DNA from 4 places in the Dehalobacter sp. MCB1 genome. Region 1 is predicted to be linked to each of the others. Evidence: riboswitches for the same ligand, from Rfam matches in the RefSeq annotation. Region 1 holds a riboswitch; each other region holds the start of a gene.

The links. A riboswitch is a leader RNA that binds a small molecule or an ion and turns the genes downstream of it on or off. The one in region 1 is predicted to bind cyclic di-GMP.
Region 2: another riboswitch for cyclic di-GMP. It lies ahead of A7K50_RS02575 (ArsB/NhaD family transporter); the one in region 1 lies ahead of nhaB (sodium/proton antiporter NhaB).
Region 3: another riboswitch for cyclic di-GMP. It lies ahead of A7K50_RS09350 (transglutaminase-like domain-containing protein); the one in region 1 lies ahead of nhaB (sodium/proton antiporter NhaB).
Region 4: another riboswitch for cyclic di-GMP. It lies ahead of A7K50_RS09390 (DUF5667 domain-containing protein); the one in region 1 lies ahead of nhaB (sodium/proton antiporter NhaB).

What each region holds. Positions count from the first base shown of each region.
Region 1 is NZ_LXPC01000001.1:157,716-165,184, reverse strand. Features, by position in the region: gene abc-f (ribosomal protection-like ABC-F family protein) at 1-5, shown strand, start outside; gene A7K50_RS00770 (BlaI/MecI/CopY family transcriptional regulator) at 126-485, shown strand; gene A7K50_RS00765 (M56 family metallopeptidase) at 482-2,311, shown strand; gene A7K50_RS00760 (DUF3102 domain-containing protein) at 2,418-3,311, opposite strand; gene nhaB (sodium/proton antiporter NhaB) at 3,488-4,993, opposite strand; cyclic di-GMP riboswitch class I at 5,080-5,171, opposite strand; gene ablB (putative beta-lysine N-acetyltransferase) at 5,369-6,217, opposite strand; gene ablA (lysine 2,3-aminomutase) at 6,192-7,469, opposite strand, start outside.
Region 2 is NZ_LXPC01000004.1:73,060-80,528, forward strand. Features, by position in the region: gene A7K50_RS02545 (flagellar motor protein) at 1-781, shown strand, start outside; gene A7K50_RS02550 (flagellar motor protein MotB) at 842-1,717, shown strand; gene A7K50_RS02555 (M20/M25/M40 family metallo-hydrolase) at 1,731-2,774, opposite strand; gene A7K50_RS02560 (YaaR family protein) at 2,804-3,244, shown strand; gene A7K50_RS02565 (protein-glutamate O-methyltransferase CheR) at 3,321-4,115, shown strand; cyclic di-GMP riboswitch class I at 4,290-4,410, shown strand; gene A7K50_RS02575 (ArsB/NhaD family transporter) at 4,539-5,813, shown strand; gene A7K50_RS02580 (NADH-dependent [FeFe] hydrogenase, group A6) at 5,810-7,469, opposite strand, start outside.
Region 3 is NZ_LXPC01000012.1:325,220-332,688, forward strand. Features, by position in the region: gene A7K50_RS09330 (SpaA isopeptide-forming pilin-related protein) at 1-133, shown strand, start outside; gene A7K50_RS09335 (LPXTG cell wall anchor domain-containing protein) at 386-1,144, shown strand; gene A7K50_RS09340 (class E sortase) at 1,228-1,875, shown strand; gene A7K50_RS09345 (BTAD domain-containing putative transcriptional regulator) at 2,022-3,287, shown strand; gene A7K50_RS09350 (transglutaminase-like domain-containing protein) at 3,368-4,255, opposite strand; cyclic di-GMP riboswitch class I at 4,355-4,439, opposite strand; cyclic di-GMP riboswitch class I at 4,529-4,613, opposite strand; gene A7K50_RS09355 (glycosyl hydrolase family 18 protein) at 4,694-5,686, opposite strand; gene A7K50_RS09360 (cell wall-binding repeat-containing protein) at 5,992-7,469, opposite strand, start outside.
Region 4 is NZ_LXPC01000012.1:337,859-345,327, reverse strand. Features, by position in the region: gene A7K50_RS09410 (efflux RND transporter periplasmic adaptor subunit) at 1-263, opposite strand, end outside; gene A7K50_RS09405 (DUF3102 domain-containing protein) at 562-1,392, shown strand; gene A7K50_RS09400 (DUF1659 domain-containing protein) at 1,481-1,708, shown strand; gene A7K50_RS09395 (DUF2922 domain-containing protein) at 1,747-1,986, shown strand; gene A7K50_RS09390 (DUF5667 domain-containing protein) at 2,125-3,369, opposite strand; cyclic di-GMP riboswitch class I at 3,350-3,434, opposite strand; gene A7K50_RS14350 (CAP domain-containing protein) at 3,576-4,403, opposite strand; gene A7K50_RS09380 (TolC family protein) at 4,464-5,543, opposite strand; gene A7K50_RS09375 (cell wall-binding repeat-containing protein) at 5,794-7,469, opposite strand, start outside.

The sequences.
Region 1 (7,469 bases):
TTTGATCGGTTGTCCTCGAACAAAATTTTCAGGGTCCTGAAGTACCGCAGATTTTCTGTTGACAACTGAGGTCTATTAGAATAAACTTACAAATAGGTCTATTAAGATAAACCTTGGGGGCTATCATGGAAAACTATAAATTATTTGATGCGGAGTATAAATTTGTCAGTATCGTCTGGGAAAAGGAACCGGTGAATTCGACTGAGCTTGTAAGGCTTTCTTTGGAAAGACTGGGCTGGAAGAAGTCAACCACTTACACGGTTTTGCGAAAGCTATGTGAACGGGGCATTTTAGACAACACGGATACTGTAGTCACTTCACGTATTAAAAAGGAAGAAGCGCAGAAGTATGAGAGCCAATCTTTAATTGAAAAAAACTTTGAAGGTTCTCTGCCGCAATTTTTAACAGCATTCCTTGATCGGAAAAAGCTCACGGCTAAGGAAGCTGAAGAACTAAAACGAATTATTGAGGAGGCGATGCAATGAACAGCTTGATGACAGTATTCAGCACTGTTGTCGGTATGAGCATGACAGCTTCCTACGTGGCTCTGGGTGTGATCCTGATTCGGCAGCTTCTGAAAAGGGCACCGAAAATCTTCTCTTATTTGTTATGGCTGGCGGTTTTCTTCAGACTGGTTTGTCCTGGTTCATTTACCTCAGTTTTTAGTTTCTTAAACGTTATTAAACCCGCTATGCAGCCTGATGCCTTACCTGAGGTGCTGGTGATGGCAGGCCTTGGGAACATAAATGATGCAATAAACGGTACAGTAAACAGCTCAGTTGGCAGCACGCTGCCTCTGGTCGCTGCAATGGATGTAAGTCCGCTTTCTATGATGATGTTGCTTGGCAGTATGGTCTGGATGGCCGGGGTTATGGTGCTGCTGATTTGGAATATTTTTTCCTATTTTAAAATTGCAGGGAAGATCAAAACGGCTACGCTGCTGGATGCTTCTTTACCGGATATTTATGAGACAGATCAAATCAGCACACCGTTTGTTTTTGGTTTTAGGAGACCGAGAATTTATTTGCCTGCAGGCATTTCGCCCCGGGAATTACCCTATGTACTGGCGCACGAAACGGTACATATTAAGAGACGCGATTATCTGATCAAACCGGCGGCATTTCTGGTTCTGATCATCCATTGGTTTAATCCGTTGATGTGGTTCTGCTTTGCGCTGATGGTTAAGGACATGGAAATGTCCTGCGATGAAACGGTTATCAGAAACAAGGGACAAGAGATCAAAGAAGATTATTCCAATTCCCTGCTGGCGTTGGCAGTTCAGAAGAACAGCTTCTGGCAGGCTACCCCTTTAGCTTTCGGTGCAAACAATATTAAAGAGAGAATTAAAAATGTGATCCATTACAGAAAACCCGGTGTTTGGATTGGTACGGCGGCAGTTGTTATGATTGTAGCGTTGATGATTGGATTTGTGGCAAACCCGGTCAATGACACGGCTGCAGGACAGGAAACATACGCTGGTTATGCAGTAGATAAATTACTGGCCAACAAAACACCGTATGTAGGCAATGCGAGCAAGGTTATCGCACTGATTGACGCGATGCCTTTGCCGAAAGGGGTCGTACGGGATAAAGTCGAATTGCAGACGTCGACCGCGCCGTATGGTCTAACCATTCAGTACCGGATCAACGACGATTCAGCGATTTCTGCGGAAAACGGAATGATCGGTGATGTGTTTGGGCGCAATGCCATCCTGTTGTTCAGCCTAGTCGATAATGTTGAAGTCATTAACATAAAATTTACCGACAGCGCGGGAAAATATGAAGGATATAGCACGACTTACTTAAGAAGCAGAATCGAGCAAATCATGCAGAGAGATGTACGCGTATATGCCGAAAGTGCCGATTTGCTGAAGGAATTGCTTACACGTCTGGAGTATGTGTACTTCAGTCTTGGAAATGAAGGAAATACGGCGGTCAACAAAGCTAAGCAGATTGAGCTGTGCTTGGAGAAAATCATGTCATCACCGTTACCTTCCTCCAATCCCTATGATTATATCAAAGCGCATCAGGCAGAGTACAATATCATTCTGGCCATGGATGAACAAGCACTGCCTTACCTATTTTCCGAATTTGCAAAAGGCGGGCAGACAGGCTTAAAGGGAAGTGTGATGGAGATCCTGTGCCGAAAGATCCTCGGCAGTGAGGATATCAAATACGCCAGCACGAATCATCAGGACTGGTATGATGCCTATAAAGCTCATACACAGCGGCTCACAGATAAAAACGGTTTGGACTGGATGCAGGCGCATTATCCGAAAGGTGTACTTATTTTGAGGGGAGAACAGAATTAACTTAGAACGAACTGTAACGCATTTTTCTCATTACGCGGCAACAATAAGCCGGAAAACAACGACAGCGTCCGCCGCGTTTTTCCGGCCCTTCATCATCTACCACTTCTTACTGTGTATCTCTGATGGGGCAAGCTTGCCTGTTCCACGTCTCATCTTTAAGCCACCTATCCAGAAGATCGTAAATTTTATTCTTATAAATGATATACGTCTCCTTGTCATTAGGGGCGATCTGGAGCAGCTTATGCTTGACTTCCTTGATGGTTTGATCCATGTTTTCACAGAGGAAGGCGATATGGTTGGCCCTGACTTTGAGCGACGTATTAATAAAGTTCGTCTTCATCCGCTCGTAGCCCTTGGCGGCTGAGCTTTTTTGGAGGGATTCCAGCGCATCATTCAGCTGCCTGGCCGTTTTAGCGAGTTCTTCTTTGGACGTTTTGACGTTCTCCAATTGGACCTTTAGATTGGCGAGTTCCGCAGTCAGCCCGGTGATGATACCGCTTTGGTCTTCCACTGTTTTCTGGAGATCCGTGTTCTCCTGCAGGGCCAGGTCTTTTTCCTGTAAGGCTTGGTCTTTTTCTTGCCTGGCTTGTGTCCGTTCCTTGACCGCTTGCCTGAGTTCCTGATTGGTCATGCCTTCGATATCCAGATCGACGATGAATTGCGCTCGTTCCTCCTTTGGGATACCTAAAAGAAGCACCGCCTGACTGTAGTTTAAATTCGGATTCGAATCCGAATTTGAGGAGGTAAGCTGTCCTGCTCCGTACTCTGTGAAGATACGCATCAGTTTATTGGCTCTGCTCTGGGAGAAATCGACCGACTCCTCCAGCCACTTGCCCCATTCTCCATGCTTAAGCAGGGCCTTGGCTTCCGTCAGCCGCCTGCCAATCTCGACAGCGGCGGCAAGGTAGATCCTCTCAGTCTGGTATTTGATCATATTAATTTCAGCCGCGATGACATGCGGCGTGCGTCCGTTGATGATATCGGTTACTGGATCAGTCATGATATCCACACTCCTTGGGGCTAACTTCACTCGTAGGATATGTGGCCAGGCTTAAAAGTGTGACAACCTCAGTATTAACAACGGACAATCTTTCTCATCGTATATAAGGTCACCGAAAGTCGAGATACTAAAAGATCAGTAATGCTTAAACCCTTGTAATCTGATATTCTCAAGTGTTATAACAGGTACATTGTTGCCAGTAAACCTGTTGCAGTCATAACGACGGCGTATGGCAGAGCCAGTTTTACCATCTCAGCGTAAGACAGGCGAATCAGCGGTGCTAGAGCAGAAGTCAAGAGGAACAGAAACGCCGCCTGACCGTTTGGTGTGGCAACGGAAGGGATATTTGTACCCATGTTGATGGCAACTGCCAGCTTGTTGTACTGCTCCACCGCAATGGCCCCGGCTTCAAACGCTTGCTGTGTTTCAGTCATATATACCGTAGCCACAAAAACATTGTCACTGATTGCCGAAAGGACACCGTTGGCCGCAAAGAAAGCCACAAGCTGGTTCTGCCCTTCCATGTTCAGCACCCATTGAATAATCGGCGTAAACAAATGCTGGTCATGAATAACCGCAACGACAGCAAAAAATACAACCAGCAGCGCAGTAAACGGCAATGCTTCTTCAAACGCATGACCGATGCGCTTTTCTTCAGTAACCCCGTTGAAAGCAGTAAGCAGGATAATAATCATCAGACCAATAATACCTACTTCCGCCAGGTGTAGTGCCAGGGAGAAGATCAGCAGAACGCCGCACAAAGCCATTACAATCAGGCGCACACGTCCGCGCATATTCCTGGCAGCATCTTTGGCTTTTACATCATCTTCCATAACCTTTCTCACAGATTCCGGAAGCTGGTAGCCGTACCCCCAGAACTTAGTAACTTCAAGGATAATGGTGGTCAGAAGACCAACGATCAATACCGAGATAGACACAGGGGCACATTGTATAAAGAAATCTACGAAGTCCCATTGCATAATGGAGCCAATCAACAGGTTCTGCGGTTCACCAACCAGTGTTATTGCTCCGCCCAGCGCAGTGCCCACAGCACCATGCATCATAAGATTACGCAGAAAACCACGAAACTCGTCCAGGTCTTCATGAAGTTTGTCATCAACACTATGGTCGTGATTAATGTCATACGTTTCGTATACTTTTTCGCTGGAAGCAAACTTGTGGAAGATGCTATAGAAACCATAGGCCACGGCGATAATCACTGCCGTTACGGTCAGCGCGTCCAAAAACGCAGAAAGAACCGCACCCAGTACAGCGAACAGGAATGAAAGCGCGACTTTAGAGTGTACTTTAGTAAGGAGCTTGGAAAACAGGTACACAAGACCTTCTTTCATAAAATAGATCCCGGCAACCATGAACATCAGAAGAAGAATAACCGGCAGGTTCATTTCAACCTCGTGATAGACCATATGAGGGTTAGTAAGTCCGAGCACAACGGCTTCGATCGCCAGAAGCCCACCGGCAGGAAGCGGATAACATTTTAACGCCATTGCCAGGGTAAAAATAAATTCGACAATCAACACCCACCCGGTAACGTACATACCGGCGGTAACCATCAAAATAGGGTTCAACACCAGAAAAGCAAGAATTGTTCTTTTGTACCAGTCCGGAGCGTGACCCAGAAAATTTGCTCTGAATGCTTGTCTGATGCCCATTTGTTTCATATGTACTATCCTCCCAAGTGAAAATTAAAGATATAAAAAAGAGAGTACTCCAAAACGGAACTACTCCCCCCCAAGAAGTTCATATTACTTGCAGCCTGGCAATCATAGCAACTTACAAGCAGCCTTAGACCCATAGCTTTAGCGTCCTTCACTTTCACGAAGTTTGCACCAACCTGTACAACTATATATTGTTATTTTTGCTTAAGTTTTTATATTATAACAAAAAATTATTCTTTTGAATACCCTGAATATATCCACTTTATGCTGAATTGTCCAGGTATTTACCTTAAGTATTTGTTTTTTAATATAATCCTTTAGCAAATCAGGCTATCTCTCAAAAATCTTCTTCCCCTTGACTTACAAAATAGTATTTTACTATTTTAAAGTTTTTACCCAAATATTCATATCTTCAAAACCCCCGCAAATATGGCAGTTGTTGATTAGTCTACCCCGATACATATACCCCAGCTTGCTTAAAGACCTGTTGATCCCAAGATTGTTAGCTCTTGAAAGGCTATATGCTGTAGCAAAGCCATTACGTTTCAAGTGTGTTTCCAGTTGGAATATCAATTCGCTTAATATATTTCTGCCTCTATACTTTGGATAAGTGGCGCAATCAGTTATTTCAGCATTCATGTTCTCTTTGTCTAGAACCACCGAAGCAATACTAATAATTTTCCCTTCCTCTTCCGCCACCATAAACAAGACATCATCCCGCATGACTTCTTGAAGATACTCTCTGCTAAAAATAGGAGTTGGATAGGTTTCAAATACCGTTTGAAAAAGCTGAACCATCTGGGGAATATCGTCCGGCACGGCCTGCCTTATCGTATAGTTTTTATTCTTAGTCAGCTCAAATTTATTGGTATTCTTAACACAATAATCGATAATTCTGTTTTCTTTCTCCTCATAGAGTGAATTTTTGCGCTTTGTATCAAGAAAAAGGGATATACAAGTTGCATCCTCTCCCTGAAAAAAACCGTCGATACCCCCCTCTGCTACAAACCCACATTCCTTAAAGATACTAAGATCTTGTTTATAACAATTCGCAATAATCTTACCCAGATTTTCTTTTTTGGAATAATCAATTATCTCTTTGATTATTAACTCTGACAAAAGAGAATGACTCAATATTTTAAGCCTTTTATTGCGATAATCCACGTACATGTCCACACCCGAAAAGTTAGTATATAAATTTTTACATTCGTCTTGATCTATATTCATGGAAGTCCTCCCTCTTATTGAGTCTTACGTTTCTACTTGGAATCAAGCACACTTGTTCATCTCTATATAACTTTTCTAATCCCCGGTATTCTTTATTCTTGAATTTACTGCACGTGCCGCATTTTCGGCACTGGTGCGTTTTATCCCGAGGCTCGCTATACGTGCAAATTACACCTTCATAATTTCTAAGAATGATCTTTTCAGGGGAATATGAAATCAAGTATTGTGGATTGACCGGGATCTTCCCCCCGCCTCCAGGCGCATCCACAACAAACTGTGGAATAGCTAGACCCGAGGTATGTCCACGCAGCATTTCTATGATTTCAATCCCTACAGAAACCGGAGTTCTGAAATGCTCTATTCCTTCTGAAAGGTCGCACTGATAAAGGTAATATGGTCTGATTCTGGAGCTTACCAGTTTTTGAACCAAATCACGCATTATATAGGGGCAATCATTAATGCCTTTTAAAAGTACAGACTGGTTGCCCAGAGGAATTCCGGCATCCGCCAATTTCTCACATGCCATGCGAGCCTCAACTGTCAGTTCCTTGGGGTGGTTAAAGTGAGTATTCAGCCAAATTGGATGATATTTTTTCAGCATTTCGCAGAGCGTATCGGTAATTCTCTGAGGCATGACAACTGGTGTTCTTGTGCCTATCCGTATTATTTCCACATGTTTGATTTCTCGTATTGATCTTATGATTGCTTCCAGCCTTTCATCAGAGAGGCATAAGGCGTCCCCTCCTGACAAAAGTACATCTCTGACTTCTTTATGCGCTCTGAAATAATTAATCGCCCGTTTGATATTGTCCTGGGAAAGAGCCCTATCCTCATGCCCGGCAAATCGTCTTCTTGTACAGTGGCGACAATACATTGAACACTGATCAGTAATAAGCAAAAGTACCCTGTCCGGATATCTGTGAGTAAGACCCGGGACTGGCGAGTCGACTGTTTCATGCAGCGGATCACAACTGTCGAACTTGGATATTTTAGTTTCATGAACCGTCGGTATTGCTTGCCGCCTTGCCGGGCAATGTTCGTCATTTGGATCCATAAGTGTAGAATAGTAGGGCGTTATTGCCATACGTAATTTTTTTAGACTTACTTCTACTCCCAGGCGCTCATCCAGGGTAAGGTTGACTACTTGTTCCAATTGATCAATTCTTGTGATTCGGTTAGAAATCTGCCACTTCCAGTCCTGCCACTGTTCTTCTGTTACATTTTTATATAAGGGTATATCCCTATAATTTCT
Region 2 (7,469 bases), on a different contig from region 1:
TGTCCTGGGATTTTTCGGAATATTGTTTGGTTACGTTATTGAGGGCGGACACTTAGGTTCCTTGTATGCTACTGCCCCAATATTCATTGTCATTCTTGGTACATTGGGGGCAACCGTCATCGGTATCCCTTTAGAAGAATTGAAGAAATTGCCCAGATGGTTAAATATTGCGTTCACAAATCAATCCTTCGGTGTGGAGAAAGCCTATTTCACCCTGGTGCACTTTTCTGAGAAAGCCCGCCAGGAAGGACTTTTGAGCCTTGAACAGGAATTGGAAACCGTCGATGACAAATTCACCAAACAAGGCATGCAGTTGGTAATTGACGGGACAGACCCGGAAATTACTAGAAGCATCCTGGAATCAAACATTGCTGTTTTGGAAAATAGGCATAAGGTTGGGATCACCTTTTTCGAGTCCGCTGGGGGCTACAGCCCGACTTTGGGTATTATCGGAACCGTCATGGGTCTGGTTCACGTTCTTGGTAATCTGACGGACCCCGATAGTCTTTCCGGTTCGATTGCCGCAGCCTTTATTGCTACCCTCTATGGTGTTTGTTTGGCTAACCTAGTCTATCTACCTATCGCTGCCAAGCTGAAAATAAAAAATCAGATGGAAGTGCAGACAATGGAAATGATTCTTGACGGGATTATTTCTATTCAATCCGGTGAGAACCCCGCAATCCTGAAAGAAAAACTCAAGACCCACCTCGGCTATATACCCGAGAAAGAAACTAAATTTGAGGCTGAAGAAGTAACTACAAGAACCGGATCATTAGTCTAAAAAGCATCACAAGTAAAAACATTCGAGGTATACAAGCATTAGTATAGAAGCGGTGATAAAATGAGAAAGCAAAAAAAACAAGATGGCCACCCCCCCGGTCAGGAAAGGTGGCTTGTTACCTACTCAGATCTGATTACACTATTAATGATCTTTTTTATCGTGATGTATTCGATGAGTCAGGTTGACGCCAACAAATTCAGGGCGATGGCCCAATCCCTGAGCATAACGCTTGGCGGTGCGGCACCTTCTGCAGTTAACCTCTCGGAAACACAGGCTGGGGATTCTTTCATTGAAGGTGGGAGTACTGAAGGTTCAACTTCGACAGGCCAGGATGACCAGCAAGGAATAGAGCAGGAGATCACCCCTTCAGAAGGAACCGGCCAAGGAAATACGGATTATCAGGAAAGCCTTACAATAGAGGGAATCAAAGCCAAATTGGATCAGTTTGCGAAAGAAAATGGAATTGAAAATAAGCTTGTATCATCCATTGAGGAACGAGGCCTGGTCATCAGTATTCAGGACACCTTGCTGTTTAACAGCGGCTCAGCAGAAATTACGACAAATTCACGGGCCATCCTGAAAAAAATCGGCACGGTCCTGTCCGCTTCACCGAATTATATAAAAGTGGAAGGACACACCTGTAACCTGCCGATCCATACCGCAGAATTTCGAAGCAATTGGGAACTGTCCGTACTCAGGGCGACCAATGTCGTCCATATTCTTGTCGATGACGGTGAGATCGATCCCCTTCGACTGTCAGCAGCAGGGTACGGCGAATACCGCCCAGTCGCTGATAACAACACAGATCAGGGAAGAATTACCAACCGTAGAGTTGACCTGATTATCCTACGTTCCAAGTATGATCTGCTCGAGCCAGGCAACAGCAGTAGCAATACGGCTACAGGTACCAACAGTAGTGGAAATGACCGCAACTAGCACCCTTATCGCTTTAGTAGGCCAAGCTTTTAACAGCCCTATAGATAATATTACAGGTCATTTCGAGTTTCTCTTCATTGACCGTGTATATTTTGTCTTCCTGCGTATGATTATTCAGCAGCCACTCTTTACTCAGAATAGTTACCGCAGGGATGCCAGTACCTGCAAAGGATATCTCGTCGCTGTGATGGCTGCCGCCAGAAACATGCTTGAGGACCGCCCCATTTACCCTGCCGGCATCTTTCAGGGTCTCAATCAAAGTCTGAGAGTTTTCACCGGCTGACCAGAGAATATACTCTCCAACGGCACCATTGCCGACCGTATCAGCGTTAATAACCGCCTTTATTTCGGAGAGCGGGATCAGAGGGTTCTGTACAAAATATTTGGAGCCCAGGAAGCCCATTTCCTCAGCACTCCAAAAAGCCACTGCAATATTGATTTTAGGCGTAAAACCGTCTTGTGCCTCTTTCACCAGCCGACGCATGACTTGAAGAATACAGCCCACACCAGAAGCATTGTCATTCGCACCCGGATAGACTTCCCCGTTATAAATACCGAGATGATCAAAATGGGCAGAGAGGATAAGTGTCTGTTTTGGGTTATTCCCGGTAATACCAGCTAAGATATTGGCCGCTGGAACCCGAAGTGTGTCCGCTTCATCCGGTCGAAAAAGCGCTCTGCCGTCAATCATCTTTTCTTTCATCGAAGGAATCGAAAATAGCTGCCAGTAATTGTCCGCACTGAAAGACTTAAGTAGTAAGGCCTTAAATTGTCCTTCCAGGTAGACAAGCGCTTTGGTCTCTCCCGCAGTTCCCGCCCGACGGCCTTCGAGATTGGCATGAGACAAGTACTGAACATCTTCGATGGCTTTTCTGGAAATCGCCTGGATTGAAGGCACCCAAACAGTACCTTCACCCGAAGCAAACTCAATGCTGGAAGACGGAATTCCCAGAAGGCTTCCGAGTTTCTGCCCCCATGCCCCGGGCAGGACCGTCCAGGGGATAACAAATGCCGCCAGTCCGGCTACAATTTTTAGAAAAGTCCGGCGTGATTTCATATTTTTTATCCTTTCACGGAGGGAGTAACATGTCACTAAAAATTAATAATTCCACCCCAAAAAATAATTTTGGGATTGATCTTCATCAATCTTCAGAAAAAAAGGAAAGCAGCTTCAGCAATATTCTATCACATTCCCGTCAACTTCAAAGCCAGGAGATGCAACTTTTTCTGAAACGTCTTGAAAAGCAGGGACAAAAGCTCTCCGAGAACAGATCTTTGGAAAATCTGATGGAATTTAAAACCCTGGTCAAAAGTTTTCTTCAATCAACCTTTGGAAAAAGCAGAAATATGCAAGAGGAAACTTTTTGGGATTACCGAGGCCAGCCGAAAGTCATGGCCCGGGTAACGAAAATCAACAAGACACTGGAAGAATTGGGTGAACAGGTACTCTCTTCCCAATCTGAACCGTTAAAAATCCTGGAAAAAATCCATGAAATTAAAGGACTTATTATCGATTTATTCACCTGATATTAAAATTGAATTGGCCTTTACAATATTTTGAATAGTTATTAAAACGTTGTACTAGCGGAAGGAGCAATAAAGAATGATGAACGGCACGGGCATGATTACGGATTATCCTAGATTCGTTAAAGCTTTCCAAAATGTCAGCGGTCTTGACTTGAACTATTATAAAGAAAACCAGATGAAGAGACGGATCCTAAACTTCATGAACACAAGGGGCTACCAGGAAAATTATACGGACTTCCTGAAGGACCTCAATCTTAAACCTGACCTTTACGATGCTTTTTTTAAACACCTGACCATCAACGTCACACAGTTTTTCCGTGATGTCAAGCAGTGGGATGTCTTTCGGGAAAAAATTATCCCCGATTTGTTGAAGACCAGATCTTCCTTAAAAATATGGAGCGCGGGCTGTTCAGCAGGCCAGGAAGCCTGCACCATGGCGATCATTATGGCGGAATATTTTCCGGGAACAAACTTCAGTATTCTTGGAACAGATATTGACGTCAACGTCTTAAAGCAGGCCCAGTCAGGTATTTATGACGAACGTGATTTTGCCAGCACTCCCCCCTATCTTCTTGATAAGTATTTCAACAAATCTGATATGAAATTTCAGATTAAAAGCACGCTCACCAGGAATCTGACTTTCAAGACGCAGAACCTGCTTACCGATAGGTTTGACCGGGGCTTTGATCTGATTGCTTGTCGCAATGTCGTGATCTATTTTACCGATGAAGCAAAGGATGTGCTGTATAAAAAATTTGCGGACTCCCTGAAGACGGAAGGGATCCTTTTCACAGGCTGTACAGAGCATTTATTTGGCAAAAGCCAGCACGGTCTTAAATCCGTTTCCTCGTTTTTTTATCAAAAAGTATAAGATGATACCGGCATTGCCAACCCAGCTTCATTTTTAGCTTCGTGGTATCCAAGGCGTATCTCCGATCGTGTCCGTGGTATCTTTACAAAGTGTGAACAGAGATGCTATACTTTTCTGGACACAATCGGGTTGACAGGATTTTCAGATTTCACTTAAAAATACAATATGGTTTTTAATGTGTTGGAGCAAACTTTACGAAAGTGAAGGACGCTAAAGTCATGGGTCTAAATTAGGGGATTCGAAATGCATGTAATGCGTTTCCAGGATATTCTGACAGGATTGCCAGACTACAAGGATTTTGAACTTCTCAGGGGAGAGCAGTTCCTTTTACGGATCTGCTCTTTTTTATTTCAACTATTTTGTGTACTATAACCGGTTAGGCCAATAAAAATTGACCACACTAATGATGGAGGTGTACGATTCATGACCTTGATTCTGACCCTTGTTATTTTTGTAGCTACTTATGCACTGATCGTAACGGAGAAAATCCCGCGGGCTGTCACCGCGGCCCTCGGTGCCTGTCTCCTGATTCTTTTAGGTGTATTCCCGCAGAAAACTGCTGTCGAACACATTGACTGGAATACGCTGGGTTTACTTATCGGCATGATGATCATTGTCGATCTGACCAGACGTTCCGGTGTCTTCGGTTTTCTGGCTATTTGGGTCGCCAAGAAAGTCAAAGGCAATCCAATCAGACTGTTGATCTCTTTGGCTATACTGACTGCCATTTTATCGGCTTTTCTGGATAACGTGACGACTGTTTTGCTGATTGTTCCGGTCTCCATTGTGATTGCTGAAACCTTGAAATTAAACCCGATGCCTTTTCTGATTACCCAGATTCTGGCCAGTAACATCGGGGGAACCGCGACCCTGATCGGTGATCCGCCGAATATTATGATTGCCGGACCGGCAGAGCTTACTTTTATGGATTTCATGGTGAACCTGACACCTGTGACAATTGTAATCTTGGCTGTTACCCTGTTGGGCTTTTATTTTCTTTATCGCAAAAAGCTAAAGACCGATCAGGAATCCATCGCCCTGCTGCTGTCGCAAAATGAATACGACTATATTAAAGACTGGGCCCAGCTCAAAAGAAGCCTGGCCGTGCTTGCTCTGACCATTGTCGGTTTTATGCTGCACGCCGTCATCCATGTTGAGACCGCTACGATTGCGCTGGCCGGAGGCATGCTGCTCATGGTACTGAGCCGCGAGGAACCGGAAGAGGTATTTCTAGCGATTGAATGGCCAACGATCTTCTTCTTTACTGGATTATTCGTTTTAGTCGGAGGATTGGTCGAAGTCGGCGTCCTGGACAAGATTGCTGAATGGAGCCTGGGGCTTACCGGCGGTGTGCCGGTCGTCATGGCGATGCTGATCGTCTGGCTTTCCGCTATTTTTTCGGCTTTCGTCGATAATATTCCGTTCGTGGCCACCATGATTCCGTTGATTCAAAAAATCGGGGTCCTCGGTGGGCTGACCCCGGAACAGCTCCAGCCGCTCTGGTGGTCTTTGGCTCTGGGCGCCTGCCTGGGCGGAAACGGTACAATTGTCGGCGCCTCGGCCAACGTCATTGTTTCGGGGATTGCCGAAAAAAACGGCTATCCAATCAGTTACAAAAAGTATTTCCTGATCGGGTTTCCATTCATGCTTCTATCCATTGTGATCGCCTCGGCGTATATTTTGCTGCGATACTATTAAATTCTTTCCCGTTCTTCAAAGTGAGTATGAAGCAGTCTATGGGCCATGTCGTTGAAAGGCTGGCCCAGATATTCCTGATATAGTTTCTGGATTTCTGAATTCTCATGAGATTTTCTGATCTTTTTATTTTTGTCTTCTTGATAGATGGCTTCCTGACGCTTTCGAACAATTTCAAAATTGCCGTGATGGTAAGGCTGCCCGCCTCCAGCAACACAACCTCCGGGACAAGCCATAATTTCAATGGCTTCATATTGATCCTTGCCGTCCCTGATTTCTTCGAGTAGGGTCCGGGCGTTTCCGAGCCCGCTGGCGATGCCTATCCGTAGCGTCTTATCGCCAATTTGCACTGTGGCCTTTCGCAATCCTGTGTCTCCTCGGAGCTGCTCCAACTCAACTTTCTGTAATTCTTCACCGGTCAGCCACGCATAAGCTGTCCTGAGTGCAGCTTCGATAACCCCGCCGCTGGTTCCGAAGATCACTGAGGCGCCTGTGGTCTCACCCAATGGTTTGTCGTATTCACTCGAAGGCAGATTGATAAAATCGAGACCGGCTTCTTTGATCATCAGGCCAAGTTCCCGAGTCGTAACGACAATATCGACGTTATTATGCTCATCCTTGGTCAGTTCCGGACGCTTGGCCTCAGCTTTCTTGGCAATACAGGGCATGACGGAGACCATTACGATATTGTCCGGGTCAATGCCATTCTTCTCGGCATAGTAAGTTTTTACGATTGTACCGAACATAATATGCGGCGACTTGCAGGTGGAAGGCACTTCCAACAATTCAGGAAACTGATGCTCAATAAATTTGACCCAAGCTGGACAGCAGCTCGTAAGCATCGGGAGTGTTTTATTGTTCTGCAGACGGTAGATCAGTTCTGAGGCTTCTTCCATAATTGTCAGATCCGCTCCAAAATCCGTATCGAAAACTGCGTTAAATCCAATACGTTTTAACGCGGTTACAAGCTGCCCGGTTGCAATTGTTCCCGGTTCCATATCAAATATTTCTCCGATGGCTACGCGGATAGCAGGAGCAGTTTGGACAATCACATATTTATCCGGATCATTTAAAGCTTCCCATACTTTATCGGTATGATTAATTTCCGTAAGCGCCGCTGTAGGGCATACCTGGACACATTGCCCGCAGTAAGTACAAGAAGACTCTACCATCGGAATATTAAAGGCAGGGCCAACGAAGGCTTCAAATCCGCGGCCAATCCCTGAGAGGATACCGCAGGTTTGGACCTTATTGCACATCGTTTCACAGCGCCGGCAGTAAATGCACTTGTTAGCGTCTTTGACGATTGCCTCACTGGATACGTCCTTCGGATAATTCATCCGTTCACCTTCCCAGCGGATATGCCGGATCCCCAATTCTGCGGCTAAGGCCTGAAGTTCACATTCCCCGTTTTTAGGACAAGTGAAGCATTCATTGGGATGATTTGATAACAAAAGTTCAACCGCCATTCTTCTCGCCGTAATTGCTGTAAGCGTATGCGTAAGTACTTCCATTCCGTCCGTAATGGTGGTTACGCACGCCGGGACAAGTTTATTCCGGTTTGTTTTTGCATCGATTAGCTCAACCATGCAGACCCTGCAGGAAGCCGTCTGATTGACCATTTTAATATCATGCAAATCCAGATGACATAAGGTTGGG
Region 3 (7,469 bases), on a different contig from region 1:
CCCGCCTGAAAAGAATGAGTCCATTAAGATTAAGGAAGAACTTCCGAAGACCGGCGGAAATACAGCAGCCTACCTCCTGAGTGGATCTATACTTGCAGCCGTAGGAGCCCTGCTTCGTAGGTTCCAAAAATAAGCGAGACGAATAAGTATTCAAAATAAGTATTAAAAGAATAGCTTTCAATCTGACCGGGATATCTTTAGATATCCCGGTTTTATATTTTTCTACCTTTCTAGGATCAATGAAGATTACTTTATAGTAACATCATTTCATCGTTGTGATTTACTTGTGACTAAGTTGTAACAGGCATTGTGTATAGTGATGATAATAAAATTGTAAATTGAGTTGTGACTATATGATAGAAGGAAATCAAACGGAGGAAAGAAAATGAAAAAAATGATAAATAGCATCAGTAGAAACTTTAAAAAGAGAATGATTCAAATCGGCGCCGTATGCATGATTTTTTACCTTGTTTTTTCTTTCAATGTGGCGTATGCCAAGAATGACGATAATGAGGAAAAAGAAAAGAACATTCCCAATACCAAAATCAATGTGCATTTTGAAGGGGAAATCACAGGTATTTCAGCAGTAAGTGTCACCCTAAGTAACGAGACAGTCATTCCGATGATGGAACAGGAACCAGGCTTTTGGAAAGAAGCAGATAATAAAGAAAAACTTGTGAATCAGATCAAACAGATCGATGTAGTTAAAAATGACCATACAATGACCTTCTCTACCTGGAGAAATAGCACGGAAGCAGAAGGGTCACTGAACATCTGGATCACGCTTCAAAGTGAACAAAATAATGCAGGAAGCAGCGACGAGAATCAAGGTAGCGGAAGTAGCAACGAGGTTCAGGGCAGCGTAGGCATCGACGAGACCCAGAATCCTGTTGAGGATGAAACTTCGAGCGACAATCAATATCAAACCCAGATTATTGATGGTAATGAAGCGATTACTGTGATGGATGAAGAAGTATTTAGCCCTTCTGAAGAACAGAAAGAAAAAATTGCTGTAGCTGCACAGCCCGAAAAAATATTACCAACCAAAGATCTTCCCAAAACAGGCGGCAACACGACAGCCTATTTAATAAGCGGTCTTTTGATAGCCGGTTCAGGATTAATACTTCGCAGAGTTCAAAAATAAGTTTATAATTGGATAAAAAAGACTACCGTTTGTTTTTAAAAATTGTTGAGTAAGTAGAGATTGGGTCAGGCAGGTGAAAGACCATGAAAAGTAGGAACGGCAAAATAATAATAAAAAGAGTATCTTTGATTCTGATTATTGTAGGGATACTCATTGCGCTTTATCCCTTGTATACGAACCTGAAAGCTTACTATCAGCAGTCTATCCTGGAAAAAGAACTTAATTCACAGATTTCGGCGATAGAACCGACAAGTGCAGACCAATTAAGTACGGAATCCCCGGTTATTGAGGACGCTGCCACAGCAGCCGAGACAAAGCCTCAAACTGTTCAACCAAAGAAGATCAACGCGATGATGCGTATTGAAATACCGAATATTCACCTTTCTTCCATCGTCGTGGTTGGAACATCCAAATACATGCTTTCGTACGGACCAGGTTGGTACGAAGAGTCGGCATACCCTGGGGAAGGCAATACGGCGATTGCTGCCCATAAAGATATGTACGGATCATGGTTTAGAAATTTATATAAACTGAATCCCGGGAATCAGATCTATCTCACTTACAAAGGGAAAAAGTACATTTATTTTGTTGAAAAGGTTTATCCGATTATGACCAATGATTGGAGCGTTATCGCTCCCACCGAAGAGCCGGTCCTCACCCTGACCACTTGTTACACGAAGACAGAGCGGCTGGCCTGCAGGGCTGTTTTGAAAGAAATACAAGAAAAATAAAAAGAGGTAAAGCCTCTTTTTATTTTTGTTCTAAAATAATCACAATTTTAATCAATATTTTCTTATCCTATATTGTATTAAAGAGGGACTTAATTTATAATAAATTTACATATAGCATAGCCAATATTTGGATAGGAATGGTTATTGTGGCACTGGAAAAAGAAGAACTTCAAAATATCATTGAAGAAGGACCCATCTATATTCGTACCTTTGGACAGTTCTGTGTCAAAAGGGGTAGTGTTGTTTTGTCCGCGGAGTCCCACAAGTCTCAAAAAATGTGGGATTTGTTCAAATATTTTATCACCAACCGCGGAAAAAATATAATGCCCGAGACCATTCAGGATACGCTCTGGCCTGATCAGGATTACGAGTATTCCAATAAGGCTTTCCGAACAATGATTTACCGTCTGCGTAAGGCACTGAATAAAGGTGCCTTGGACAATGATGCTATGAATGAGGATCAGCTGATTATATATACCCATGGCTGTTATGGCTGGAATCCGGACATTAATTATCGGCTGGACGCTGAAGAATTTGATCAATATTTTACGGCAGCCAGGCAAAATAAATCTGTTGATCCGCAAAAATCCATGTCGTACTATCAAAATATCTTAGCGTTGTATCTGGGCAGTTACCTTTCAGAATCCATATACAACGAATGGACAATACCTCTGAGAAATCATTACCGGCGTTTGTATCTCCAAGCGATGTCGGATTACTGCTGCCTTCTCACAGCACAAGGAGAGAACAAGCTTGTGATCGAGGTTTGTGAAAAAGTGATCATTAATGAACCGCTTGAGGAAGAATTTCATGTTATCCTGATGGAGGCACTTCTCAAAGAAGGAAAAGTGAAAGATGCCAAACAGAATTATGAATATATCACAAGTAAACTGTATCAGGAATTTGGTGTCAGGCCATCTACCGAATTGAGGAATCTATATAGTAGGATTACAGCGAAGGATAAGACTGTGCGGGCTGACATCGAATCCGTACAGGAGGAAATTGCCGGCACGGATGGTGACGGACCATTTTTCTGTGACAGAGCAACTTTTAAATCTGTTTATGATCTCGAAAGGCGAAGAGTAGAACGCAGCGGCCAGTCAATGTTTACAGTGCTATTGACCTTGCAGCCCAGTGAAAAAACGGTACTGAACAAAGACGCTGCCGACAAAGCTTTTCAGACATTAAAAGAAATTGTCGCCAGAAGTCTGCGAAAGGGAGATGTCTGTGCAACCTGGGATGAACTCCAGCTGGTCCTTATCCTACAGGGCATTAATGTGGAGAGTACGCGGATGGTTGTTGGACGTCTTGAGAATGCCTTCCGAGAAAAGACACGACAGAACGATGTCATCTTGAAGGCAAGATACCAGCCGATCGTTGCCAATCAGACGATTGCCAATGAAATGATTTGAATGACTTCATCAATAAATCCGACATCATCATGGATGATGCCGGATTTATTATTATCTTATATGATTTGACAGGAGATTTCTTAGTAAAGGGTTACTGAAGTATTTTTATGGGTCTTCGCAAAGGTTCCCGCATCCATGTTCAGATATTTGGTCGTGCTGGCCGTTACGAATTTCTTGTTCTTAATATAACCTGCATCCCAGGTAGTATCGATGCTGATCCATTCTCCGTCAACCAGAGCTTCATTCCAGGCATGTTTTTCGTAGGCCTGCTGCGAGCTGCTCCAGGCATCTCCATATACGACTCTGGTTTGCACACCGGCTGCTCTGGCCAGTGCTGTGAAGGCGAAGGAATAATCTCTGCATGTTCCTTTTTTGCTTCTGATGACATCTGTCGCTGTATTGACGCCGATATTTCCGCTGTAATACGCATTGGTATCATAAGCAATATTCTTTGTAACCCAGCTGTGTATGGCGATTACTTTATCCATATCCGTTGTGCATGTTTTCGTAAGGGAAGCTGCTAGGTTTTTGATGGTAGGATTGTCACTATTTACAAAACCGGAAGGAGTTAGGCAAAAGTAATTTTCTGTTGAAGTATTCTGTACCTCGAAGCGAATGCTACCGTCAAACTGTTTTCCGTTGTCTCCAACCCAGATCGTATATAGACCGGCTCCAAAACGCAGCCAAATTACTTTAGAGAACACACCTTGATTCACAGAGACGGGGACCGTTGTGATTTCCCCATTGGGTCCTCTCAGGCAAAGCCAGATCTTACTCAGAGTGCTTGTCCCTTCGATGGTGAAGGAACGGTCATATTGGGTGCCACTAATTGAAGGAGAGGTCACCTGTATGGTATCTGTCTGGAACGCTACGTTGTAAGCCGCTTCTGCTTTTGTTGTGCTAAGGGTTATAAACATCAGAGCTGCCAAAACAACTGATATTACTTTCAAAGATAATTTTCTTTGCATCGTGTTGAACCACCTTTCTCGGTTAAAAAAAATCCCTCTTCAGGGGCTACCTGAAGAGGGCAATCATTATGTCAAAATGATAAAGACTTGTCCTGCACTTTCGGTAACCCGGCTGCCATAACCTTGCGGTGTTAGGCCCGTAGCTTTGCGTCTCCGTCTTTCGGCGGGTTTGCCATTATCGTCTGCTATTTAGTTTTGAAAATCGTTTAACTATTAATACAAAATACCTGTTCCGGATACCGAAACAGGCGTTATAAGCACTATAACTGCACTTTCGGTAACCCGGCTGCCATAACCTTGTGGTGTTAGGCCCGTAGCTTTGCGTCTCCGTCTTTCGGCGGATTTGCCATTTATCGCTTTTGCTTATCCAAATTATAGTATACAAATTGCCTCTTGGCAATAGTTTTTTAAAAAGATGTAACTAGTATGTGACATTTTTTAGCAAAATAATTCCTGCAGCAGCGGGTTTAATTTTCGAGCACTTTCTTGATCTAGCCAGGCCAGGGACCAGCAGCCGGCCCCGCCAAGGCCGAATGTGTTGATTAAGGAAAGTTTTGCCTTCCAGCTTTGACAGTCGTCAAAATAAACTGTCCACTGGAAGCCATGCTCATCCGTATAGAAAAAAAACGGTATGCCTAGGGGGTCTGAAGGGACGGTCTTTCTGGTAACTTTTCCATGATAGCGAGAAGCGGTTTGTATGGCAACGGTAAGCCCAAGTGCCTTGGATGCCCAGCGGGTGCCGTCTTGTCGCCAAGCCCTTCCGTAATAGGGCATGCCCATTAGAATTTTTTCGCAAGGAATCCGGGTAACTGCGTAAGCCATGACCTTGCTTACCCAGTCCAGTGGGGCGATTGGACCTGGAGCGGATGTAGCATAATGCAGATCGTAGGACATGATCTGTATATAGTCGACATATTTGGCGAGTTCAGGGTAATTATACTGAACGCACCAGGGCTCTGCTGTGTCGGAAGTCCGGGACATCACAGAGACGAGGGTGAGCTTTCCTTCGGCGGATAACTGCGCATAGAGGGTTTTCATTAAAGCGGTAAGTCCCGGTCCGGTATCGGACGAGAGCGCTTCAAGATCGACCAGAATCCCGTCCGCTCCGGTATCCCTGATGAGCTTCAGGCAGCTTTCCTTAAAAATACTGCGTTTCAGAGGATCACGCAGCATATCCCCGGCAGTCTTGCCGCTACCCAGCACCATCGGAACCACTTTGGCGCCGCTGCGTTGTCCGAGAGCGACCAGGTACTTCGGTATTTCAGGATCGGTAAAGACACAGCCAAAACTGCCATCCGCTTGCAGCGGCCCTGCAAAATTTGGGACCAGGATATCAATTGATTTCAGAAGATTGCCGGAAACGCAGGCCAATTGTTTCTCGTAAGCCGCCTTACTGCCGTATCCATCCCAGAACTGAAGGTTAGTTATCATCTTGAAACCCCACTTCTTAGTTTCTTATCTTCTGATATCAATATTCAGTAAGAAAAAAGAGGGTGCGTGAACACCCTCTAGTACTAAATAGTAAATTACAGTCAGACTTAAGTATATCGGGCCTGTCTGCATGCCACAATTCCGCTTTCGGCCGTTGTGTCATCCTTGACACGTCGCTCCTTGCCATCCATGGCATCGCGACATTAGGCCATCCGTGGCCGTCAAAAGGCCGCGCTTCGCTTCCTTGCTCCGCTTGACGCTGGAACTGTGGCATGCAGACTCAACGTCATGGAGTCTGTAAAAAATTAGTTGATCCGCTCTTTTAGCAGCGGGTATAGCTCCGGAGTACTGACTTCGTTGATCCAGCCCATGGACCAGCCGCCGATGCCCCCGAGATTGTATTCGTCCATGATATCCAATTTTTCTCCCCAGCTCAGCCGGTCATCAAAATAAGCTGTCCTGCTGTAGCCGCTTTCATCGACATATTTAAAGGTCGGTACGCCGATCGGGTCTGTCAACGTGGTCTCTCGGGTGATTGTAGCACAGAACTGGTCAGCGGTCTGCGTCGCGACTGCCCAGCCAAAGACCTTGGACACCCAGCCGCTTCCTTCTGTTCTCCAGGCTCTTCCGTAGTAAGGTACACCCATCAGAATCTTTTCCGAAGGGATTTCAGTCACAGCATAAGCGATAACTTCTCTGACCCAATCCAATGGCGCAATCGGGCCGGGAGCAGACGTCGAATAATGTTTGTCATAAGACATAATCTGAATATAATCTACAACCTGCGCAAGGTCACTGTAATCGTACTCGTCGTACCAGGGCTGATCGGTTGCAGAGGTTTTGGACATGACAGAGACCATGACCAGCTTCCCTTGCGGGTGAAGCCGCGTATATAAGTCCTGCATCAGCGCAGTCAGGCCTTCTTCAGAGCTTTCGGAGAGTGCTTCCATATCGACCAGAATGCCGTCGGCATTGGTTTCCGCAATAAGTTTGACAGCACTGTTGATAAAGGTACTGCGCTTGGCCGTGTCCTGCAGCACGGAATCAGCCGTACTGCCGCTGCTCATGACCATTGGTACGACTTGAGCGCCTTTACTCTGTCCCAAGGCGACGAGATATTTTGGTGTTTCGGCACTGCTGAACCTGTAGGCAAAGCTGCCGTCGGCCTGAACGGCTCCTGCAAGGTTCGGAACCAGAACATCGATATAGTCCGCCAGATCACCCGGAACATAGGACAGCTGGTTTTCATAGGTTGTTTTATTGGCATAGCCATCCCAGAACTGCAGCGATATTTTGGAACTGGTGCTCCCGATCCGGACAATATTTTGTATTGCCGTACTGATTACATCAAAACCGCCCAAGAAAAAGAAATTATTTACACTGGCTCTGTTTGATCCAAGATAAGCTGTAGTCGGCGTATTCAGCAGGGCATTTTCATCCTTCGGAACCAGTAGGATCGGGTTATTGTTTCTAGCGGCGAGCACAGAGCCTGCCAGTGCATCCGGGAAGGAACCGCCTGTCGCGACAACCATTTTGTCCATATTATATGGAAGATTTTTTAATATCGCCACATTGGTCTTGTAGCGGTCCAGGTCACTCAGTCTGCTGACAGTATACCCGGCTGTTTTGAGCTGATTTGCAGCCGAAGCGCTAATTGCGCTTTCACCGCCGATCAGGGTAATTTCAGTAACGCCAAGTTTCTGGAGTGCATTCAGGGTTGCTGTGGGGACTTTCTGCGTATCGGTCAGCAGCAGCGGGATTCCATTGGCTGCTGCGTAGGAAG
Region 4 (7,469 bases), on a different contig from region 1:
CTTAAGGTGATCGCCGAAGAAATGCTCTGTTTTTGCAAAGTTATCGCTTCAACCGGGACATAATTTTGCCGGTTTTGTTCCGCCGCCTTTTGCTCAGCAGCTGATCTCACTGCACCGGAGATTCTAACACCGATCAGCAGGACAACCAGAACTGCGATCACGGTGATGATCATTTTTTTCTTCCCAACAGGTTTTTTAAGATCCGGGCTTCCGTCCTGTTTCGGCTCAGGCCGTTTGATTTTAAGTATGTCTTTCAGCGCCATTTTTCTACTCCCCCGATAATTAATATCTTTATAAGTGTATTCTTATTGGGACATCTTCATGAATGATGCGACCGTGCCCGTCGCGACTGACTGGTCGGTCGGCTTATCACTCCTCTTATCTTATCTTTCTTTGTCTTCCTGGTCAATGGGTTTAAATTAGATACTGTTTTTACCGGAAAGAATCTCTTTATTGATTCACAGAAATTGAGAGTTCAATTTTAATATAAAGCCAAGCCTTCACCACCCGAAGCCCATCTGCATATGCTGCAATTAGACTCATAATGAAAGGGTGGGCGGGATGGATAATCTGACCACCGAACGCACGCCGCTTGTCATAGCGGCTGAAATAAAGATGATAACCTGCCAAACCAAAAAAATAGTACTTGCCAGCGCCATTGAAATCGGCCGTCGTTTGCTGGAAGCCAAGGCTCTGGTTAAACACGGGGAATGGGGTAAGTGGCTGGAGTCTGTGAGCTATTCCCAGAAAACTGCCGAAAGACTGATAAAGCTCTACCAAGAGTACGGGCCTAAATTTTCTGACGGATCCGACACGTCAAAATCGACATCAATGTCGAATATGACTTACACCCAGGCCCTCCTCCTTCTGGGTTTACCGGCAGAGGAGCGGGAGGAATTCATCGAGCAGAATGATGTCGGCGGTATGACCACCAAGAAGCTGCAGCAGGCACTTCAGGACAGAGACAAGGCCAATCAGGAAAAGGACCAGGCTCTTCAGGAGAATCAAGTACTTAAAAAAGGGCTGGAGACGATCGACAGCACCATCTCCGAATTAAAAAATGAGCAGGCTAAGGCTGCGTCAAGGCCAACGAATCCGGAAAATGTCAATGCAGAAGCCTTCTCTACCGGTCAACCCGCCCTGCCGACCCACAACCTTAAAACCGAACATGACCCCGACGCTCACATCAAGCATGTAGAAAAATGCGACACTTGCTGCAAAACAATCGCCGATACCTTCTTCGATCTGACGACAGCGCTCACCAATCTGGCGCATATCGATCCGAACCTGAAAGAAGAAAAAAGAAAAGAAGCCAACCGGCTGATTGAATACATGGCAGAGACGATTAAAGAGTGGCCGCCCCCCAAGAAGCCGCTTAGATTTAGTTCCTGATTTTTTTTGGGAACCTTTGGACAAGCCAAGCATAGTATGTACAAGACAGCCGTAAGCTGTCCAATAAAAGGGAAAGGAGATGATGGGAATGGCCGTTGTTTCAGCGCCATCCGGCGCCGCTCTGGTATTGGTTTATCAGACCGGAGTCAGCACCTCCGGTGCTCCGATAACCAAACAGCGAACCCTTAACAATATTGTTTACAATGCTTCGAATCAAGCTGTCTATGAGGCGGCTCACGCCATCTTCGATCTGTCGGAATATACGCTGCTTGACGTTTACTTCAGAAGAACGGATGAATTGACAAACGAAGCGTAAAGCGGAGGGCAATTTCAGGCGTCAAGGAGGTGATTCAATTGGCTGTGACCACCAACCGAACAGCAAGATTAACTTTCGCGACCACCGGAGGGAACACGTTTTCCCTAACGGTTCCCCAACCGCGAGAGGATATCCTGCTAACTGAAGCCATGGACGTTATGAACTCGCTTATAGCAAGCGGGATATTCCTCACGACAAACGGTGCCCTTACAGGGGTAAAGGATATAAAGGTCATTGAAACCACGACCAATGACCTTTATGATCCTCCGCAAGTGTAAGCGGGCAGTACCGGCATAAAAGATGTAAACCACAAAACAGACAGCCCTGGCACTTTATCTGCCTGATAGCTGTCTGTTTCTTCTAAGGAGGTATTTAATGTGATTTGAATGATTCTCAGTTATCGAAAATATAAAGTCCTATCTTTTTCCTTGCCCTTTATCGTTATGCCCGTTATTTGAAGAGGTATTTATGACCGTGTTCTGAACGGCCTGTGCATCCACTGTTGTTTCATCCGAAGTAGACTGGCCATCGGCTGTGGCATTCTGATCGTCTGCAACTGTTGGATCCTGTTCGTCCCCTGCTTCCAGGCTATCTTCCTGGTCGCTCACGGCTTGTTCCCTAATGGTTTTCTTGTATTCCTTCATAATTTTGGCTTGCTCTTTCAAGGCTTCCTTCGTTTCTTTGTTCGTCTCTACTTTGATTTTCTGAATATCTTTCCTAAGCTCCTGCATGTCGTTTTTGTACTGTTCAGCCTGCCCGACTTTTTCCAGGGCAGCTGCAATGGCAGCCTCATCACCTGAAGCACGGGCTTGTCCCAATTCTGCCTTGGCTGCCGTAAATTCCTGCACAGCTTCTGCATAGGCTTCTTTCGCGGCTACATAGGCTTTAATCGCAATGGTATTCTGGACTTCGGCTTGGATAATATTCTGCATGATTTCAGCCTGTTCTTCTGTCAGACCGCCGGTGATTTTAAGGACGATCTTGTCGGCATCACTTTGGACAAGTTCAATGCTGGCAAGTAGATTGCTGATGACGGTATTTTCTTCTGTGTCAACTGCCGCCGTTTCATCCGTGGCTGTCTCATCAGTAGTTGTTTCTTCCGTAGAAGTTGCTACAGCTTCTTCATTTACAGCATTATTATCTGCACCATCGGTTTCAGTTCCTTCAGCTGCTTCGGTATCTTCAATGATTTGTTGCACCTGAAAGTTTGCTTTTTTAATAGTATCTGAATATGCTCTCAGAACCTGCTCCATCAAATCAAGCTGGTTCTCTTCGGACATGATTTCCGCTTCGGCCAGTCTTTCATTGGCAAACTCAACCAGCAGTTCCGCTTTTCCTTCATCAGAGAAAGTTACAGCAACCTGGACATTTTCAATCATCTGTTCGATTGAATAGAGCCAGCTGTCCGGTGTTACACCGGCTTCATCTTCAACAGCTGCTTCATCTGTTGGATCTGTGGCGGTTGGATCTACAGTAGTAGGATCTACGGTCGTGTTGGGAGTACTTGCTAAGATTTCCCCAGTGACCGTGCTTTCGCCGGTTGTTGTTTCAGCAAAAACACAAGAAGGTGCGACCGCAATAATTAAAAGGACACAGAGAATCGAAACCAGAATCTTTTTATGGATCATTCTATTTACCCCTTTCGGTAACCCGGCTGTCATAACCTTTCGGCCTTAGACCCGTGGCTTTGCGTCTCTGTCTTTCGACAGATTTGCCATTATCGTTTTGGCTGAGGTCATTATAGTATAGCTACTTTAAAAGTTCAATTGTTTTGGGTCCTTTTTCAGACCAATGGGGTACAAAAAATGAGACTTTAGTCTCAGAAAATGATTCGAAATTTATACAATTATTTTTGATATCTATCCGATCAGTCTGTAAAGATCTGTACAAACACATAACCGTACACCGGGCTTTTTGAGATGCCGATGCCGACTGAAGCATAGGAGGCATCCACGATATTGTCTCTATGCCCCTCCGAATTCATCAGGTCAAGATGAGCAGCTTCAACCGAACTGTCTCCTGCGAGGTTTTCTGCAGCACTGCTGTATGTAATACCTAAGCTGTGAAGCAGCGTGAAAGTGGATCCCCAGGTAGGCGATATATGGGAAAAATAATTGTTACTGACCATATCTTCCGCTTTCAGCTGCGCGGCATTTGTCAGCTTCGGGTTAAGCTCAAGCGAAGAAATTCCGGCTTTGGAGCGTTCAGAATTAATCAGAGCCAGCATTTGTTGGATTTCGGAGTTGGTGCTGGGGCTGGCCGCAGGTTCGGGTGGATTAGGATTGGCTTCTTCTGAAGAGCTTGTTTGTGGTACGCTTGTTTTAGAGCTTTTCGGCGTTTCTGATATCGTTTCCGGGACTTGTACTACTGCTTGTTTAAGCGTTTTGCTGTCTGCCTCTGAAGAATCGATTGATTCTTCGGTTGCCTGATCTATTGTCTTTGATGTAATCTGCTCCTGTGGTTTTGATTTAGCATCCGACAACGTGCTAAGATCTTCCTGAGCCGAGACTGCCGTAGTGATCGGTGCCTTTTCCCCAGAAGACATATTTTTTGAAGATGTATCCTCCGTCAATATGTTTTTCAAAGAAATCGGTAAGGGCAACGTAAACGTAACCAGGAGTATAAATGCTGCCGCTAACACCAAAACCTTATATACTTTGCCCTTCATCGCTGTCCCACCGTCCTTTATGCTCAATTAGTCCTTCCTGAAATTAAGAAGTGTCTTACTGACACTTCTTAGACATATACATTGAATTTATGCACCTGTACTCGAAGATACAATCAATCCTCTCTTAGCCCACTCGTACTGGCGATAAGCCTGCATCACTGTATCTTTCGCAATCTCGGTCGTTGTCTGCTGACTCATATACGTGCTTCTTTCTGTTTCAAACTGGATTTCCGAAATCATTCCCAATTTGTATTTGAGCTGGGCAATCTTCCATTTGCTTTCGGCTGTTGCCATCTTTTTGGTTTCGACATCCAAGGCTTGCTGTTTGTCCAGAACAGTTTGATAGGCCCTATAGAAATTGTTTTTAAACTTCCGTTCGGAATCAAGCGAGTAGGAATCCAGAATATAATCATAGCTTTTGCCCTTGGCATCCAGATAATCCTTATCGACGTCTATGCCGGCAATCTGGTCTTTCGTTACATTAGGAACATCATTAACCGTAAGTACACAATCATAATCCTGGTTAAGATTTAAATTAAACTGCTGGAGAATGGACTCCTTAGCCTCTTTCAGGTTCTGTACCGCTGATTCAAGTGCCAGGAGACTATTTTCTGCCTCATCGACAGTCAGCTGAGTTACCATCCCAAGTTTCTGCTGTAGTTTTAATATCTTTACCTGCCGTTCAGCCAAAGACTTCTTCACCATTAAATCGTCCAACTGGTAACCGATCGCATTATAGGAGATATACAGCATCTCCATACTCCAGATCAGTGTATTGTTCCCTTTTTCAATATTTAATAGCGTGTTTGTCGTATTGATGGATGTATAGGACGATTTTTGCTGATCAAGAGCAGCTTTTTGAGCAGCAAGCAAATAGCTGATAGCAGCCTCATATTGTGGGTTTGCGCCGGTGCCCCCGCCATAAGCTGCGTTCACCGCGCTCCATTGAGCCAGAAGTGCATCCATTGCAGCAATTCCCTGTGTCTTTCCATTTACAGCATTAGTATATGTACTCATATTTTCAGAAATTATCGGATTTCTGGCATTCATCAATGATTCAATTTTATCAAAATCAAGTGTTGCCACGGTATCAGCAAATGCTTGTACTGGAAATAAAAGTCCCAAGAATGCTATTAAGGTCATGATTATTAACTTTCTCGAACGCATTAAGATTCCTCCAAGAAGTATTGACATCTGATTCTAACAACCATCATACTTCGTGCAGGCTGTTTCGTCAATATTCGGAACTGTCGAAAAAAAGTCCCATGGAAATATACACCTTGTCATTAGACGCTTACCTTACAGTTAACCGCTATGCGTGGCACACTAAAAAGGAGCCGAGCTCAAAATTCTTTTGAGTCGACTCCTTAAAAGTTGCTATCAGTTTTCTAACATCTATATTAGAATTGGTTAGCAATTATTGGGTTACTGTAACACCTGTAGATGGTACAGAAATTTTATTGCCTGCTGTATCAACAATATTGATAGTACCAGAGATAGCTTTAAGTGTTAATCCAGAAGCAATATTTGCTGCTGTAACATCTGCTTCTAATGTCAGAACTACAGTAGTTACATCATCTCCAGCAGCCGTAGAAACTAGATCATTTGCAGCTAATTTGGATCCACCGATGTAAAGTTCGAAATCAGTGTCTACTGCAAGTGTATCAACTTTTTCTGAGAAAGTTAACGTAACTTTATTTAATGCAGTTAACTTCGCAGAGGTGATTGTCGGAACAACGTTTTCTTTGATATTTACAGTACCAGTGTATGCATCAATGGCTACAGAAGAACCTAATGCTTTAACATTGGTAATAGTGATATTACGGAGACCTGTGAACAGGTTTGAGCCAGCTTGCAGGTTAAGAACAACAGCCTGTTCAGTAGCAGCGGTAACTGTTCCTGCAGGAGTATCCGCTCCAACTGCTAACAGAGTGACTGATTGTACTACAGCACCAGCAACAGAATAGTTATTAACAGCAGTAGCGGAAGCCCCATCAACTGCTTTATCAAAAACTACTTCAACCTTATTGTTATCAACACCTTGTTTTACAGTACCTGCTACTACAGCAACTTTAGCTGTACTAGCACCAACACCATCTTCACCACGGGTGAAGGATACAGCCTTAACAGCATCAGCAGCTATTCCAGCAGTACTATTTAGGTTTGCAAACGCTAAATCTACAGTGTAGACAGCAGCTTTGGTATCAGCTCCAGCAACAAGGTTAGCTAAAGCTACACGAACAAGCCTCTTATTGTCAACATTCTTATAAGCTACAGCTACAGCTGCAGGGTCAATGTTAGTGGTTACATAGTCTTTAACATAGGAACCAACAGCATCAACTGTAGAACCGCCAACAACAGTTACATCTCTATCAAAAGTAATTTCAAGATACTGTTTTCCATCAGCAGTGTCAGCAACAACTGCAGTAGAAGTAACTTTAGGGCTAGCAATATCTTTTACAAAACTTATTACTCTTGATGTGTTGTCTCCAGCTTCACCACTTAAGTCTGTGAAAGCAGTTACGCCCACAACTGTTGCTCCTTCAAGAGGATTAGTTACAGTAATTTTGTAGTTCGTTGCATCAGATGTATCTTTTTCAGTTTTTGTGGTTGCATTTCCAACAATAGCTACAGTCGGATTCGCTGCTAACTCTTCAGAAAACTTAACATTAAATGTTATCGCTCCTGTTTGAGTAATGGAAACAAGTGTAGGTTTGGTACCGTCAAGAGCACCCTTAGTGAATGTGGTAGTAGCAGGATTAGTTGCAAGAATATTATTATTTTGGTCCTGTGCACCGATGAACTGTGCAGTAATGACTTTACCAACAGCAACACCAGCATCAATTGTAAAGAGAACTTCTGATTTGCCAGCTGCAAAGTCAGTAGCAACAACAGCAGCAGTGTTATCAGCAAAAGTATAAGTTACAGTTCCTAAAGTTTTCATTGGTTCAGAGAAAATCACTTTGTAAACGCTAGAAGAAACTTTAGTTGTTGAAACAATCGTTGGGGCAGTAGTATCTGCTGCAAAAGTATACATTTGGGTATACTTTGTAATTGTTTCACCAGTTTTAGCTTTAATAAGATCAACAACAA